Regions from separate parts of the Arthrobacter sp. MMS24-S77 genome, predicted to be linked through region 4. Evidence: riboswitches for the same ligand, from Rfam matches in the RefSeq annotation. Region 4 holds a riboswitch; each other region holds the start of a gene.
What was found. A riboswitch is a leader RNA that binds a small molecule or an ion and turns the genes downstream of it on or off. The one in region 4 is predicted to bind S-adenosylmethionine.

Region 1 (3,593 bases), 900 kb from region 4:
AGTGGCCGTCGTCTAGCTCGATCATCCGGTGCGCGTGCGGGAGGGTCACCGAACCGTCCGCGGCGGGGATGGGGTCACCGTGGGGATCGCGTCCGGGATTGCCCAACTTGGCTGCCATGCGATCGATGAAAGTGTCCGAGACGGCGTGCTCGAGCATCTCGGCCTCGTCATGGACTTCGTCCCAGCTGTAGCCCAGTTCCCTCACGAGGTACGTCTCGATCAGGCGATGCCGGCGGACCATGCCCAGGGCAAGCTGCATTCCTTGCGGAGTCAAAGTAATCGCGCTGTAGGGCTGGTGGTCAACGAGCCCCTGGTCCTTGAGCTTGCGGACCATTTCCGAGACGGAGGAATTGGCGACGCCCAGCCGCTGCGCCAGCTGCGAGGACGTGATGGGTTTGTCCTGCCACTCCGTGAAGGAGTAGATGACCTTGACGTAGTCCTCGATCGAGGAGGAGGGCGCACTGGTCTTCACGGTTACAAGCCTATCGTGAACCGGGTGGTTCAGAGCTTCCGCGCCCGCCAGCTCTGCGTGAGGTACGGCAACGGGACGACGTCACCCTCCGTGTGACCCAGGTGTTCGAAGAGATACCAGCGGAGATTCCCCATGACCTTGGCACGGGTGGCGTCACTCGCCCTCAGATAGTAGCTGCGGGACTTCACCAGTTCGAGGATGTCACCTGGAGTCACGGGATCCTCCCAATGCGTCAGGTGACTTTCGAGGCCGGTAAACTCGGGTCCCACCACAGGCCGGAAGTCCGGTTTGTGGACATCGCCGGCATGCATGATGCGGGACAAGCGGTGGACCCAAGGCACGGAGGTGTCCAACTGGTTCCAGATCAAACCGATAACCCCCTGGGGGCGCAGGATCCGGGCGATCTCGGTGCTGGCGGCGAGGGGATCGCACCAGTGCCAGGCTTGGGCAACGCTGACGACGTCGAATGCTGAGTCCGCCAGTCCAGTTGCCTCGGCCGTTCCCTCCAGGGCAACCACCTGCGGGAACGTCTTACGCAGTTGCGTGAGCATGTCCGCGGAAGGGTCCACCGCGGAGACGGTCAGTCCGCGCTCGACCAGGAGCGCCGTGAACTTTCCGGTCCCCGCTCCCAGGTCCGCCGCGTCCCGCGCCCCTTCCGGCAGGAGCCAATCGGCTGAATCCGCAGGGTAGCCGGGCCGGACACGGTCATAGTGCTCCCCGCCGTCCTGGAAACTTTGACCCAGCTCGAGGCGCCGTTCCTCGTAGAGCTTGGGGCCGGCTGACGTGCCTTTGGGTCGCGGGGCCACGCAGGAACTCCTTCGTAGGACAGGAAAAATACCCTACGAATCTACCGCAATCAGTCGGTGCTGCAGGGAGCTGCGCCCGCGGTCCCGGGGGTGTTGGGAGCCCACTCCGGGTAGCTGCGGTGGTCGTTCGCTGGCACCCAACGGCCGGCATCCACGACGTAGTCCCAGCCGAGGCCATTGCTCTTGAGCGCCTGGATGCCCGCGATGAGCCGGGTGGCGTCCTCCAGCCGCGATCCCACGCCGAAACTGGCCCGCAGGGATCCGGACGGGAGGCCCAAGCGCTTGAGCAGCGGGTGGGCGCAAAAGCGCCCATCCCGCAGGCCGATGCCGTGCTCGGCCGCGAGATAGGCCGCCACGAGGCCTGCGTCGTAGCCCTGGAGCGAGAAATTCACGACGCCGATGGTGTCCTGGGGATCGGTGTCGCTAAAGATCTGGTGGACGGTCACGCCGTCGATCTCGTTGAGGCCATCAACCAAATGTGTGCGGATGGCTGCTTCGTGGGCATGCCATTCCTCGTGGTCGAGGCTGGCGATGACCTGGGTAGCACGTGCGAGGGTGGCAGCTCCGAGCACGTTCGGCGAGCCCCCTTCGTGCCTGGCCGGTCCCGTGGCCCAGCTAACGGAGTCAAGGCGTGCCTCGCGGACAGCCCCGCCGCCTGCAAGGTGGGGTGTGCCGGCGTCGAGCCAGTCGGGACGGCCCACCAGGACGCCGGCGCCGAACGGCGCATAGAGCTTGTGCCCCGAGAAGACCAAGTAGTCAACATCCGCGGCGGCAATGTCGATGCGGCGGTGCGGAGCGAGCTGGGCCGCGTCCACCACAATCCGCGCTCCGAATTCGTGGGCCAAAGCGGCGAGTTCCTTGATGGGCAGGATCTCGCCCGTCACGTTCGAGGCGCCCGTGACTGCCAGGAGGCTGACGCCACCGTGGGAGAGCGCCGCGCGGACATTCGCTACAGTCTCGGTCAAAGTTCCCGCTGCCACAATGCTGCGGTGCGGGACGCCTTGCCACGGCAGGAGATTGGCGTGGTGTTCGATGTCCAGATAGAGGACTTCGCCAACGTGGCGTCCGTCCTCGGCAGGCAGGCAGCCGGCCAGGAGGTTGAGCGAATCGGTGGTGTTGCGAGTGAAAATGACGGAATCGTCTGCCCGGCCGCCAACGAAGTCGCGGACGATATTGCGGGCGTTTTCATAGACCGAGGTGCTGATCTGGGAGGCATAGCCTGCGCCGCGATGGACACTCGCGTAGTACGGGAGGATCTCGTTGAGATATGCCGAAACCACGGTCAAAGCGGGGGCTGACGCGCCGTAGTCAAGGTTGGCGTAGCGGACGTGGCCGCCCTGGATCAGCGGCGCTTGGAGCTCCGCGCCAGTAACCGCGGCCAACGGACGGCTTGCCGGAGACGGGGATACGCCATGCTGCCTTGCTGTGCCGTGGTGCCGGGCGTCTTCGTTGTGCTCGGAGATGGCGGGAGAAGTAAACGTAGCTGTGCTCATGGGACCTCACTCAAGAGGGACCCCTGCGTGCAGGGGGTCCGCGCTTGCCGTATCCGTTCCGGACCGGCCGGGTCGTCACCCGGGGCACCCCGCCGCGATGGAGGGTTGCCGGCCAGCAAACCGGGGTTTCGCGCTGGCACTCGTGACCTGTAAAGAGACTAGGACACCGGCAAGGCTCGTTCCAATGTGACCACGATTGTTAAGCGGATTGTTACACAGCCGGAAAAATGTGCCTTCTGCCGAAGAAAAAGTGGCGGACGCCCCGAAAGAGGGGCGGCCGCCGTCGATTATTCAGTGAAAAAAGGCTCAGAGCAGGTCGTCGAGCTCCGGGTTGAGTCGCTTGAGGACCTCGGAGTGCAGGATCGAGTTGGTAGCCACGGCATTGCCCCCGAAGGGACCGTCTGCACCCTCCAAGGACGTGAAGCGCCCTCCGGCCTCGGTCACGATCGGCACCAGGGCCGCCATGTCGTAAAGCTGGAGTTCCGGCTCGGCGGCGATGTCCACCGCACCCTCCGCCACAAGGCAGTAGGACCAGAAATCTCCGTAGGCGCGGCTACGCCAGACATCGTTCTCCAGGCCCAGGAAGCTGTCGAGCGAACCGTGCTGCTTCCACTCGGAAAGCTCGGAGTAGGAAAGCGAGGCATCTTCAAGCCGCGACACGTTGGAGACCTTCAACCGGGTGGCAGCGGCAAGTGACCGGCCCATGTAGGCGCCCGAACCCTTGGCAGCCCACCAGCGCTTGCCGAGAGCCGGAGCGCTCACAAGCCCCACTACAACTTCGCCTTCGTCCACGAGGGCGATGAGCGTTGCCCAGACAGGTAC
Region 2 (3,593 bases), 670 kb from region 4:
TGACGCGGTGGTGGCGGATATGTGGTCCCTGCGGCAGCTTTCCAACTCCCAGATGTGGGATGAAGACCGCTTGCATTTCTCGCCGCTTGGCCACCACACCATCGCCACCATGGTCCTCGATTCCCTCAACGTTCCGCATAATCTCGAGCCACTCCTGCCCAAGCCACTGCCACAGCGCAGCTGGCGCGAAGCCCGCTCCGGCGACCTCGTGTGGGCCCGCGAGTATTTTGTCCCGTGGGTCATCCGCCGGATCCGGCACCAGTCCTCCGGCGACGGAATCCTGCCAAAACGCCCGACGCCGGGACCCGTCTTCGGTCCGGCCGACCCCGTTTTGCCTCGAAACTGACGGAGGACCACGACGCCTGACACAGGGGCCGGGGCTAAGCTGGAGGAAGACCTAGGAGGCCTCCACCGTGAACAATCTGATCTTCTGGATCATCGTCTGCTCTTGGCTGATTCCCATGGGGATCCGCATGTACAACCGTTCGCGCCAACGCAGGCTCCGGGACTTCCCGCCGCAGAACTACCCGGGTCAGAACTACCCCGGCCAGAACTACCCTGGGCAGAATTACCCGTACGGATACCCGGCACAGCCTCCCGTGATCATCCCCGCTGAGCCGCAGCCTCCGGTGGCGACGCCCGCACCACAGGCCGCCCCGCCGTCGTTGACTACTCCCCAACCGGACGCCGCGCCCCAAGGCTACCGGGCCCGGAAACTGGCCGAACTGGACCAGCAGTACAGCGACGGGAAAATTGCCATGGAAGACTACATGAAGCTCCGCCAGGAGATCATGAACGGCTGATTCAGGCGAAGAAGGCGCGCCTCAGCCGAAGAAAGCTTCGCGCAGCTGGGGGCCGAGCTGGCCGATCTCCGTGAGGAAACCGTCGTGCCCGATGGGTGCCTCGATGACGTGCACGGATACCTGACCGGGCAAGGCCTTGGCCAGTTCGTGGGATTGCTCCGGGAAGTAGAGCCGGTCCGAGTCCACCGCGGCGACAAAGAACGTGGCTGTGGCCACGGAAAGCGCATCCGCCAGGGCACCCCGGCCACGGGTGATGTCGTGGCTCATCAACGCCTCCGTGATGGCGATGTAGCTGTTGGCGTCGAAGCGCTGGACCAGCTTGCTTCCTTGGTGGTCGAGGTAGCTCTCCACCTGGTAGCGGCCCCGGTCCCCCAACGCGGATGCCTGGAGGGGCGCCTCGCTGCCCTGCGCATTCCGGCCGAAGCGGAAATCCAGTTCCTCCGCCGAGCGGTAGGTGATGTGGGCGATCCGCCGGGCGAGGGCCAATCCCGCCTCGGGCGCGGGCCGGCCATAGTAGTCACCACCGTTGAAGTCGGCGTCCTGCCGGATGGCGAGCGTCTGCGCCTGGGCGAACGCGATCTGCTCGGCAGTGCTGTACGCCCCGATCGAAATCACGGCACATCGCTTCACGCGGTCCGGATAAGTGACCGCCCATTCCAAGGCACGTGCCCCGCCCATGGATCCGCCTACCACGGTGTGCCAGCTGCGGATCCCCAAGGCGTCGGCCAGCCGGGCTTCCGCCGCGGTGCTGTCCCGCAGCGTCACCAGCGGAAAGCGGGAACCCCACGGTTTGCCATCTGGAGCGCACGACGACGGCCCGGTACTGCCGTAGCAGCCTCCCACGATGTTGACGGAGACCACGAAATAGCGGTCCGTATCAATGGTTGCCCCTGGCCCAACGAGTTGCTCCCACCAACCTTCTTCGTCGCTCTCGCCGCGGGCCACATGCGTGCTGCCGGTCAGGGCATGTTCCACCAGCACGGCGTTGGAAGCATCGGCGTTGAGCCGCCCCCACGTCTCGTACGCAAGAACGACGTCGGGGAGAAAACCTCCGGCTTCCAGTTCGAGTCCGCCCACGGAAACATACTTGAGCGTTCCGTCCTGGGTACCGGAACGGGGTATGGCTGTTGCAGCAATTGTCATTCGTTGACACCTCACATCGCGCTTGCCCGCCGCCAACAAAGCGAAGGGCCAGGTCCTCACCCGGGGCACCCCACCGCGAGAGGAGGGTTGCCGGCCAGCAAGCCGGGGCTGTCACTGGCACTCATGACCTAATACAAAGAGTCTAGGAAAACCGGACCCCTTCTGACGAAGATTATGACATCTATGTGACACTTGGCCGCGTTTTGTTCATGCAAGCGGGTGCAGCGAGGCCGGCTGGCGAAGATTCATTCTGTATCGCCAGCCGGCCTCCTAAACCATCCAGGGAACCCTACGCGCCCTTCGCTGCCCGGAATCCTGCCTCAAGGTCCGCGAGGATGTCGTCGATATGCTCGATCCCGACCGAGAGGCGCACCAAGCCCGGGGTCACTCCCGCCACCGCTTGCTGTTCAGGCGTCAGTTGGCTGTGCGTCGTAGACGCAGGATGGATCACCAAGGAACGGACGTCGCCGATGTTTGCCACGTGGGAATGCAGTTCCAAGGCGTCCACGAAACGCTTGCCTGCTTCGATCCCCCCGCGGATGGTGAAGGACACGACTGCTCCGGTGCCCCTGGGCCCGTACTTCCGGCCGCGTTCGAACCAGGGGCTGGAAGGCAGGCCCGCGTAGGCGACCGATTCGACGTCGTCGCGCTCTTCGAGCCATTGCGCCACTTTGGTGGCGTTCTCCACGTGGCGTTCCACCCGCAGGCTGAGGGTCTCGATCCCCTGGGAGATCAGGAAGGCATTGAACGGGGAAACGGCCGAACCGAGGTCGCGCAAGAGCTGGACCCGGGCTTTGAGGATGTACGAGAGATTGGCGCCGAGCGCGCCGTCCTTGCCCAGGTCCCGGGCGTAGACCAGGCCGTTGTAGCTAGGGTCCGGGGTGTTGAAATTGGGGAAGCGCTCAGGTTCCTTGCCGAAATCGAAGTTGCCGGAGTCCACGATGACGCCGGCGATCGCGGCCCCGTGCCCACCCAGGTACTTGGTGGCCGAATGCACCACGATGTCCGCACCCCACTCGATGGGCCGGATCAAGTAGGGCGTGGCCAAGGTGTTGTCCACCACAAGCGGGACCCCGGCCTCGTGCGCGGTCCGGGAAACGCCTTCGATGTCCAGCACGTCTTGACGGGGGTTGGACACGACCTCGGCAAAGAACAGCTTGGTGTTTGCTTGCACCGCGTCCCGCCAGTGGTCCAGGTTGTCCGGGTCCTCGACGAAGGTCACGGAGATCCCGAATTTCTTCAGCGTGTGGGCCAACAGGTTGTAGGTGCCGCCGTAAAGGCTCGGGCTGGCGACCACGTGGTCGCCGGCCTCGGCAACATTGAGGATGGCGAACGTCTCCGCTGCCTGGCCGGAACTCAGCAGGAGCGCCGCCAGACCGCCTTCAAGGCTCGCTATGCGCTGTTCCACCGCGTCCTGCGTGGGGTTGCCGATCCGGGTGTAGATGGGCGCCAGCTCGGCCAAGGCGAAGCGGTTCGCCGCGCTTTCCGCACTGGGGAAGACGAACGAGGTGGTCTGGTAGATGGGGAGCGCCCTGGCCCCGGTGGCGGCGTCCGGCTCCTGGCCGGCGTGGATCTGGCGCGTTTCGAATGACCATCCTTGGGACATGCGGACTCCTTCGTTCGTGGGGACTCTCGGCCGTGAATCAG
Region 3 (3,593 bases), 1.2 Mb from region 4:
CCGAGACATATTCGCCGGCACCCATGGACAGGGCGCCCGCCAACAGGCCCGCGATGCCGCTGAAGAGGACCACGGTTGCGGGCACACCTGTGGCGGCCATGCCCATCACAAGGGAAAGGTTGCTGACCAGGCCGTCGTTGGCACCGAATACCGCGGCGCGGAAAGTGCCGGACAACCTGTTGCGGCCGCGTGTCGCCAGGCCGCGGACAACTTCTTCGTGGATCTGTTCATCGGCAGCCATGGCCCGGGTTGCCGCGGGATCCTTCGCGTAAGGGGAGCGGCCTTCCGCCCTTTGCGCGAGGGCCAAGACGAACACTGAACCGAAATTCCGTGCCAGGAAGCCAAGCATTTGGCTGCGGATGGAGGCCGCCTTGGGCATGCCTGCGTGTTCGCCGAGGAGCTTGAGCCAGTGTGCCTCATGGCGGCCTTCGGCCTCTGCGAGGGCCAGAAGGATCTCGCGTTCCTCACCGTCGCGGCGCTGAGCGAGTTCGCGGTACACGGCGGCCTCGGCGCGTTCGTCGGCCAAGTATTGCCGCCAGCGCTTGATGTCCGACGACGATGGGGGAGTCTTGGCGGCTGCTGCGTCTTGCGATGGACTGCTTGAGTCCAACGGACTGTCTGAATGCGGGGCTTTTGCGTGCGGGTGCACCGGGACTCCTGGGTTGCTGGGGCGGGCTTCATCGCCTCATTGCACGTCCACTTTATCGCCAATTTTCGCGGCTTTTCGGCCGGTAATCCTTACTCGGCGTTTTAGGTGTGCCTCAAAAACGCCAGAGGCCCCCGCGAAGCCTTGACCACCGGATGGGGCAGTGCTGGGATGGATGGACAGGGTCCACGAAGGGCGGGGTGGCGTGTTGACCGGCTGCCTGATCTGCCTGGCGATGGGCTCAGCGGCACGTCGAACGGAGGTTGCACCATGGACAGCACCGAGACCCACGCCCGCCACCCCGACCGTCCCACGGTCGAGGCCGATCCCGCCTACGACTATAACGAGGACCTGGAGGTGGACGAGGATTGGGAAGAACAATCCGAGGTCCTCGACGACGACGAACGGCCGGTTCCGCTCGACGTCGACGAACACCGTGAGGTTGGAGAGATCGAATAGCTCCGGCAGCGTCGAATAGCCTCGACTCGCTGAATCTGGCGCTAAAACGCGCTCAGGATGAAGTGACGCTCCACGCCCGCCCGGTGCCCGGTTGCGGCCACCGTGAGCGTGAGCTTCCGGGTGGCCGGAAACCAGCGGGCAGGCTGCACTGCTTGTGACAGGGCTTGCGTGATGAGCCGCGGCTCGTGATGCCAATGGCGTTCCAGCCGGCCGTCCACCACGAACGTGATGGAACCTTGGGAGAGGTCGACGCCGGGAATCACCCGGACGAACTCGTCAACACGCCTGGCTCGGGCCGCGGGCAGGGTGCTTGGCTGTGTGATGTTGCTGGCTGTGGCGGTAGCGCCGGTTTCCAAAGGCATTGCCTTCTCCTGGTGGAGTTGCTCTTGCCCGCTCGGTTGTCTCTGGTCCGGGGTCGGGCCGCTTCTTCATCCGAACCACCCGTGAACATGGGGTTGGCGTATGGCAAGTCGGAGCTTGGCGCCACATCTCTTGAAGCTGTTCCTACTGTACAGGCAGGCCCGCCCCAGGCGCCTCCGTATTCCAGTGCCTCTAAACTAAAGCCCCCAGACACGGCAGCGGCGCCGCAGCCCTCGAATGAGAAGGTGCGGCGCCGCCGTCGTGATCAACTCTGTGAAGCTTAGTGCGTGGCCACCGGGTGGGCCTCCAACGGGAGCTCCTCCGTGACCGCTCCGGCGACACGGCGGTCCCAGGCTTCGCGGACCTCGGGCTCCGTGGGAGGTGTGAGGAGGGAGACCACGATGTAGATGAGCAGTGACGCGCCGAGTCCCCAGTAGATGGGATCGTTGGCGTAGACGCCGTCTTCGCTGGGAATGAGCCCCGTGGCGTACGCGATCAGCAAGGCCAGGGTCAGGACCGAGCCGACGGCCATGGACCATGCCGCGGCGATGCCTGTGCCGCGCTTCCAGACCAAGCCACCCAGGATGGCGACCAGCAGGCCGCCCACCAGGATGTCGTAGGCGATGGTCAAGGCCACTACGACGTCTTGCGCCGCCATGGAGATCAACACGGCCACGATGCCCAGGCCAAGGACCCAGTAGCGGTTGGCCTTGACGTCGTGCTCCGGGTTTTCGGTGTCGTCGGTGTTGATCGTCTTGCCGAACCAGCTTGCCACGAACGGGACAACGTCGGCGCGGGCCACAGTGGCTGCGGCAATGAGGGCACCGGAGGCCGTGGACATCATGGCGGCGACTGCTGCGGCCATGACCAGGCCGCCGATGCCGATCGGCAGGATGTGCGTTGCCACCTCCGCGTACACAACGTCCTTGCCGAGGGCCTTGACGTCGATGTTGGGCAGGGCCACACGGGCTGCCAGGCCGATCAGGGCGCCGGCGACGCCGTACAGGACGCAGTAGACGCCGGCGGTGGCGCCGCCCCAACGGGCCACCTTGGGGGTCTTGGCGGTGAAGACGCGCTGCCAGATGTCCTGGCCGATCAGCAGGCCGAGCGTGTAGACCACGAAATACGTGATGATGGTCTGGGCTCCGATGCCGTCCAGCTGGAAGAAGCTGGCGTCAACGCGGGCACGGATGGCGTCGAGCCCGCCTGCTGCGTTGAGGGCGAACGGGAGCATGAGGAAGAAGATGCCCACCGTCTTGATGATGAACTGCACCTGGTCGGCGAGGGTGATGGACCACATGCCGCCGATGGTGGAGTAGACCAGGACGATCGCGCCGCCGACGGCGATGGCGAGCCAGCGCTCCCAGCCGAAGAGGACAACGAAGATGGTGGCGTAGGCGCCGGTTGACGTGGCGCAGAGCATGAGGGTGTAGGCCAGCATGACGATGCCGGAGGTCTGCGTGGCGCGCTGGCCGTAGCGAAGGCTCAGCATCTGGGAGACCGTGTAGATCTTCAGCCGCTGGATGGTGCCGGCGAAAAGCAGGCTCAGGAGGAGCACACCGGAGCCGATGGCGACCACCAGCCACATACCGGAGATGCCGAACTTGTAGCCGAGGCCGACGCCGCCAACCGTTGATGCACCGCCGAGGACCACGGCGGCCATGGTGCCGGTGTAGAGCATCGGGCCGAGGCGGCGTCCCGCCACCAGGAAGTCGCTGTTGTTCTTGGTGCGCGACTTGCCCCACCAGCCAAAGGCCAGCATGGCAAGCAAGTACACCACCACTATCGCAATATTGATGAACGAAGAGTCCATGGTTGGCTCCTGAAGCTGATGCGCAGAGCTCTTGGGGATTCCGACGCCGGTCCCGCTGGGTATCCGTGCGGGTTGCGGAAGGTCTCTGCGCTGGTGATTGGGGAGGGTAGTCTGTGATGTATGCCTCACAAACAACACTTGTTGCCTATGAGGATACGTAGTGATGCGAGTAACAGTCAAGACGCCGCTGTCCCCACGAGACGCTCCGGCGTCCCAAAAGGCCCGCCATGCCAGCGATCCGGCTACTATTGCTGCAATGACAGGGCCGCAGCAACGGCCTGAAAGGTTCGTGAATGAAGGCTCTCCCCGTTGAAC
Region 4 (3,593 bases):
TTGACGTGGTCGGTGTTGTCTTGCTGTGTGCGGTGGTTCTCACGGCACTCCTGCCGACTATCTACGGTTATGGGGAATCCCCCTGGCTGTGGATGTCGGGTGCGGCCACCGCTTGGCTGGCTTTCGCGGCCTGGGAGTTCGGCTATGGCCGCTCCGGGAAGACCCCATTGCTCAGTCCGCTGCTCGTGAAGTCCGGTGGCTTTATTCTGGGTACCGTGGTTGCGCTGAACCACTTTGGAGTCGGCGCGGCGATGGCGGTGTTGACGTCGTTCTACTTCATGGCCGGCGAGGGCCTTGCGCCGTTGTCAGTGGCGGGGATTCTGGCGCCACAGGCGGTGGGGATGTTGTTGTCATCGGCGCTGAGCTGGAGGTTCGTGTCACGGTTTGGGCGAGGCGGCGTGGTGCTTGCGGTGTTGGCGGGGCTGATGACTCTGCTGGCGAAGGATCAGGCCGTGCAGCAGCTGGAAGGATTTCCGGCGGCACTGGCGGTCGCCGGGATTGGCCTGCTGCAGGGCCTTGTCACCGGCTTGGTGGTGGCCCCGAATCAAAGCCTCACGCTAGGCCATGCTCCGGTTCGGATTGCCGGCGTCGCGGCGGGCTTCTATCAGCTAAGCCAGCGGTTCGCGGCGGCGCTGTGCTCCGCGGCGGTCGGAGGGCTGATATTTGGCCTCGTCGGGACACGGACCGGATATAGGGGTGCGTTCCACGACGGCGTCGTGCTGTGCTGCTCGCTCCTCGCCGTGGCTGCCGTGGCTGGCAGCTTGGATCTTGCCCGGGCGAAATGGTGGGCCGGCCCGGCGCTCGAGTCGAACGGGAACGTTCCGGCCCACCAAGGGGATACGAGAGTCAGCGCCCCGCGGGGCTAGCCGCCTCGGTATTGGCTTCTTCGGCGGCAGGTTCGAGGGTGGGAACTCCTGCCGCTTTCAGCGCGAGGAATCCACCGTCTACATGAACAACGTTCGGGTAGCCCAGGATTCGCAGTTTCTCAGCAACGGGCTGCGAACCCTTGACCGATCCGCAGAACACCACGATCTGCCGATCAGTCGAGGCTGCCTCCGGGTGCCGTTCCCTGGATTCCGGGGCGAACCCCTCGTCGACCTGCTCACGGTCCACGATGACGGCGCCGGGGATGCTCCCGGTGCTGGCCCGGCCGCCGTCGCTGCGGACATCGATGAGCAGGGCGCCTTCTTGTATGAGTCCAGCTGCCCGTTCCGCGTCGACAAGCTGGCTATCTTCGGTGGTACTGGTCTCGCTCATTCCTGCTCCTTATGGTTTTTTGTTCGGGGTGTGGAAATCACATTGCATGGGCCGGTTCCCAGGCTTCCGCCAGAAGCGCATAGGAACGGACACGCTGTGCATGGCTGTGCGTGATGGTGGTGATGAGAAGCTCATCCGCTCCGGTAACCCGCTGCAGGGTGCGCAGGGAGCCAGCCACTTGCCTCGGGTTCCCCACGAAGCGGGTTTCCAGCCGGTCGGAGACCAATTCCAGATCATCCGCTCCCAGTCGGAGATCCAGAGCTTCTTCGGGCGTCGGGTAAGTGATCGCTCCGGCACCGCTGCGGATGCTGTGCACCCACGCCGCGTAGCCTTGCGCCAGCGATGACGCTTCGGATTCACCGGTGGCCACCACGACGTCGGCAGAGACGATCACATAAGGCTCCTCCAGGGTTTCGGACGCCTTGAAATGGGAACGGTATTCGCTGATAGCCTCAAGGACTCCCGAAGGGGACACGTGGTAGTTGGCACCGAAGGGGAGCCCGAGTTTGCCGGCCAACCGCGCGCTGGGTCCGGCTGTGGAGCCGTGGATCCAGAATTCGGGTGATTCGCCGGCGGCCGGGCTGACGGTTATCGGCTCGGCATCCCGGGTCCGATAGCTGCCGGTGAAGAAGCCGATAACATCCTGCACGTCTTGTTCAAAGGTCTCCGCGTCTCCGTCCTTTCGTCCGAGCAGTTCGGTTTGTACTTTGAAGCGATCGGCGAGTCTGCCGTGGAACAGAGGACGGGCCGTGGGGATGAGCAGACCATCCACACGCCGGCTTAACCCGGACCCTGAGCTAGGCTGGGCGGTCTGTTGCCCCGGATTCGGCGTCCCGGATCGTCCGAAGCCCAGATCGATCCTCCCGGGATAGAGACCAGCGAGAGTGCCGACGTTTTCGGCTACTTGGATAGGCCGATAGTTTCCGAGGATGGTGGCTGCGGTGCCCACCCGGATGCGGGAGGTGGCGGCGGCAACTAGTCCGGAGAGCACGTGCGGTGCGGCTCCGGCGACGCCCGGGTTCAGATGGTGCTCGGCTAACCAGAAGCGCCGGTAGCCAAGCCGCTCTGTTTCGATTGCCAGGTCGATGGTGTTGCGCAAGGCGTCGGCGCTTGTCTGGCCGGAAGGCACCGGGCTGAGATCGAGAACGGATAGCGGAACGATGGACTGGCGGGGCGTCATGCCCTGACCTTATGAGCGGGAAATCATTGTGCCAAATGCCCGGACACAGGGATCAACGCACCGTCATGAGCTGTCATGTCTCTTCGGTCCTGATGACGTTTTGCTGAGTTCCTTGACCTTCGATGGCGTTCCTTGACCGGGCAAGACGGGTGGTTTGAAATGGGCGGTTGACCGTTTTTAGAGTCGGGGTGTAGGTCAAGAGTCAGCACGCCAAGGACCGGCTGGTGCTGCGGCAACCCTCAGACATTGTGTGGCGGGGTGCTCCGGAAACAGACCTGGCCGCAAGCGCGGCAAGAGAAATGTCATGGGCTGCGACCCGGAAAGAGGACAGAATGCCTTCAACATCCATATCCGAAAACAGCCGGAAGGTGCTAGCCATAGAGCTCGATGGCGACGGCGCACACCCGTCCGCGTGGCGCCGTGCGGCGCATACTCCTACGGCGCTCCTCTCCGGTCGAAGGATCTCAGAGATTGCCCAGGCAGCGGACATTTCCGGATTCCACTTTGCGAGCCTCAAGGACTCACGGACCATCGCTCCTGCGTCTGCTGGAATCGCAGGCAGGATCGATGCCGTCCAGCGAGCAGCCTTTGCTGCTCCGCTGACCCGTTCCCTTGGCTTGGTGCCGGAAGCCGGGACGCTCTATACGGAGCCGTTCCACATCGCCACACAGCTGGCGAGCCTCGACTATTCCTCGCAAGGCCGGGCAGGCTGGCTCGTCAATGCAGAAAACAGCAGCCAGGAAGCCCGTTCCGTCGGACGCGAACAGCTGCGTGACTCCGAGGTGCAGGCCGAAGCGGCGGATGTTGTGGAGGCCGTGCGCAGTCTCTGGGACTCGTGGGAAGACGATGCCGTGATCCGCGACGTCTCCACGGGCCGGTATCTGGACCGCGACAAGCTTCACTATGCGGACTTTGAGGGCAAGCGGTTCTCGGTCAAGGGCCCCTCGATCATCCCGCGCCCCTTGCAGGGGCAGCTGGTGGTTATCGCGCCGGCGGAGCTGGCGCCTGCTATTGGGGCGGATGTTGCCTTGGTGCACGCGCCAAGCGTCGAGGGCCTAGCCGCTGCGGCCGATGCCGCCCATGGTGCCGGGGGCGCCCGAGCGGTGGTGGAGCTCGACGTCGTACTGGACTCGCGCGGCCAGCGCGCCGAAGATCG

Region 1: linked by a shared signal. The riboswitch ahead of ACX5I4_RS14200 (aminotransferase class V-fold PLP-dependent enzyme) and the one ahead of ACX5I4_RS10065 (LLM class flavin-dependent oxidoreductase) in region 4 are both predicted to bind S-adenosylmethionine.
Region 2: linked by a shared signal. The riboswitch ahead of metX (homoserine O-acetyltransferase MetX) and the one ahead of ACX5I4_RS10065 (LLM class flavin-dependent oxidoreductase) in region 4 are both predicted to bind S-adenosylmethionine.
Region 3: linked by a shared signal. The riboswitch ahead of ACX5I4_RS04755 (hypothetical protein) and the one ahead of ACX5I4_RS10065 (LLM class flavin-dependent oxidoreductase) in region 4 are both predicted to bind S-adenosylmethionine.

Annotation. Positions count from the first base shown of each region.
Region 1 is NZ_JBTZRN010000001.1:3,102,364-3,105,956, reverse strand. It holds gene ACX5I4_RS14210 (metal-dependent transcriptional regulator) at 1-472, opposite strand, end outside; gene ACX5I4_RS14205 (class I SAM-dependent methyltransferase) at 502-1,278, opposite strand; gene ACX5I4_RS14200 (aminotransferase class V-fold PLP-dependent enzyme) at 1,329-2,771, opposite strand; SAM riboswitch class IV at 2,807-2,919, opposite strand; gene hisN (histidinol-phosphatase) at 3,078-3,593, opposite strand, start outside.
Region 2 is NZ_JBTZRN010000001.1:1,531,726-1,535,318, reverse strand. It holds gene ACX5I4_RS06970 (SGNH/GDSL hydrolase family protein) at 1-346, shown strand, start outside; gene ACX5I4_RS06965 (hypothetical protein) at 414-803, shown strand; gene metX (homoserine O-acetyltransferase MetX) at 825-1,946, opposite strand; SAM riboswitch class IV at 1,960-2,075, opposite strand; gene ACX5I4_RS06955 (bifunctional o-acetylhomoserine/o-acetylserine sulfhydrylase) at 2,236-3,552, opposite strand.
Region 3 is NZ_JBTZRN010000001.1:1,021,677-1,025,269, forward strand. It holds gene ACX5I4_RS04745 (VIT1/CCC1 transporter family protein) at 1-610, opposite strand, end outside; gene ACX5I4_RS04750 (hypothetical protein) at 917-1,105, shown strand; gene ACX5I4_RS04755 (hypothetical protein) at 1,147-1,467, opposite strand; SAM riboswitch class IV at 1,483-1,603, opposite strand; gene ACX5I4_RS04760 (sodium:solute symporter family protein) at 1,746-3,278, opposite strand; gene ACX5I4_RS04765 (helix-turn-helix domain-containing protein) at 3,572-3,593, shown strand, end outside.
Region 4 is NZ_JBTZRN010000001.1:2,203,104-2,206,696, forward strand. It holds gene ACX5I4_RS10050 (MFS transporter) at 1-866, shown strand, start outside; gene ACX5I4_RS10055 (rhodanese-like domain-containing protein) at 847-1,257, opposite strand; gene ACX5I4_RS10060 (LLM class flavin-dependent oxidoreductase) at 1,295-2,437, opposite strand; SAM riboswitch class IV at 2,631-2,740, shown strand; gene ACX5I4_RS10065 (LLM class flavin-dependent oxidoreductase) at 2,770-3,593, shown strand, end outside.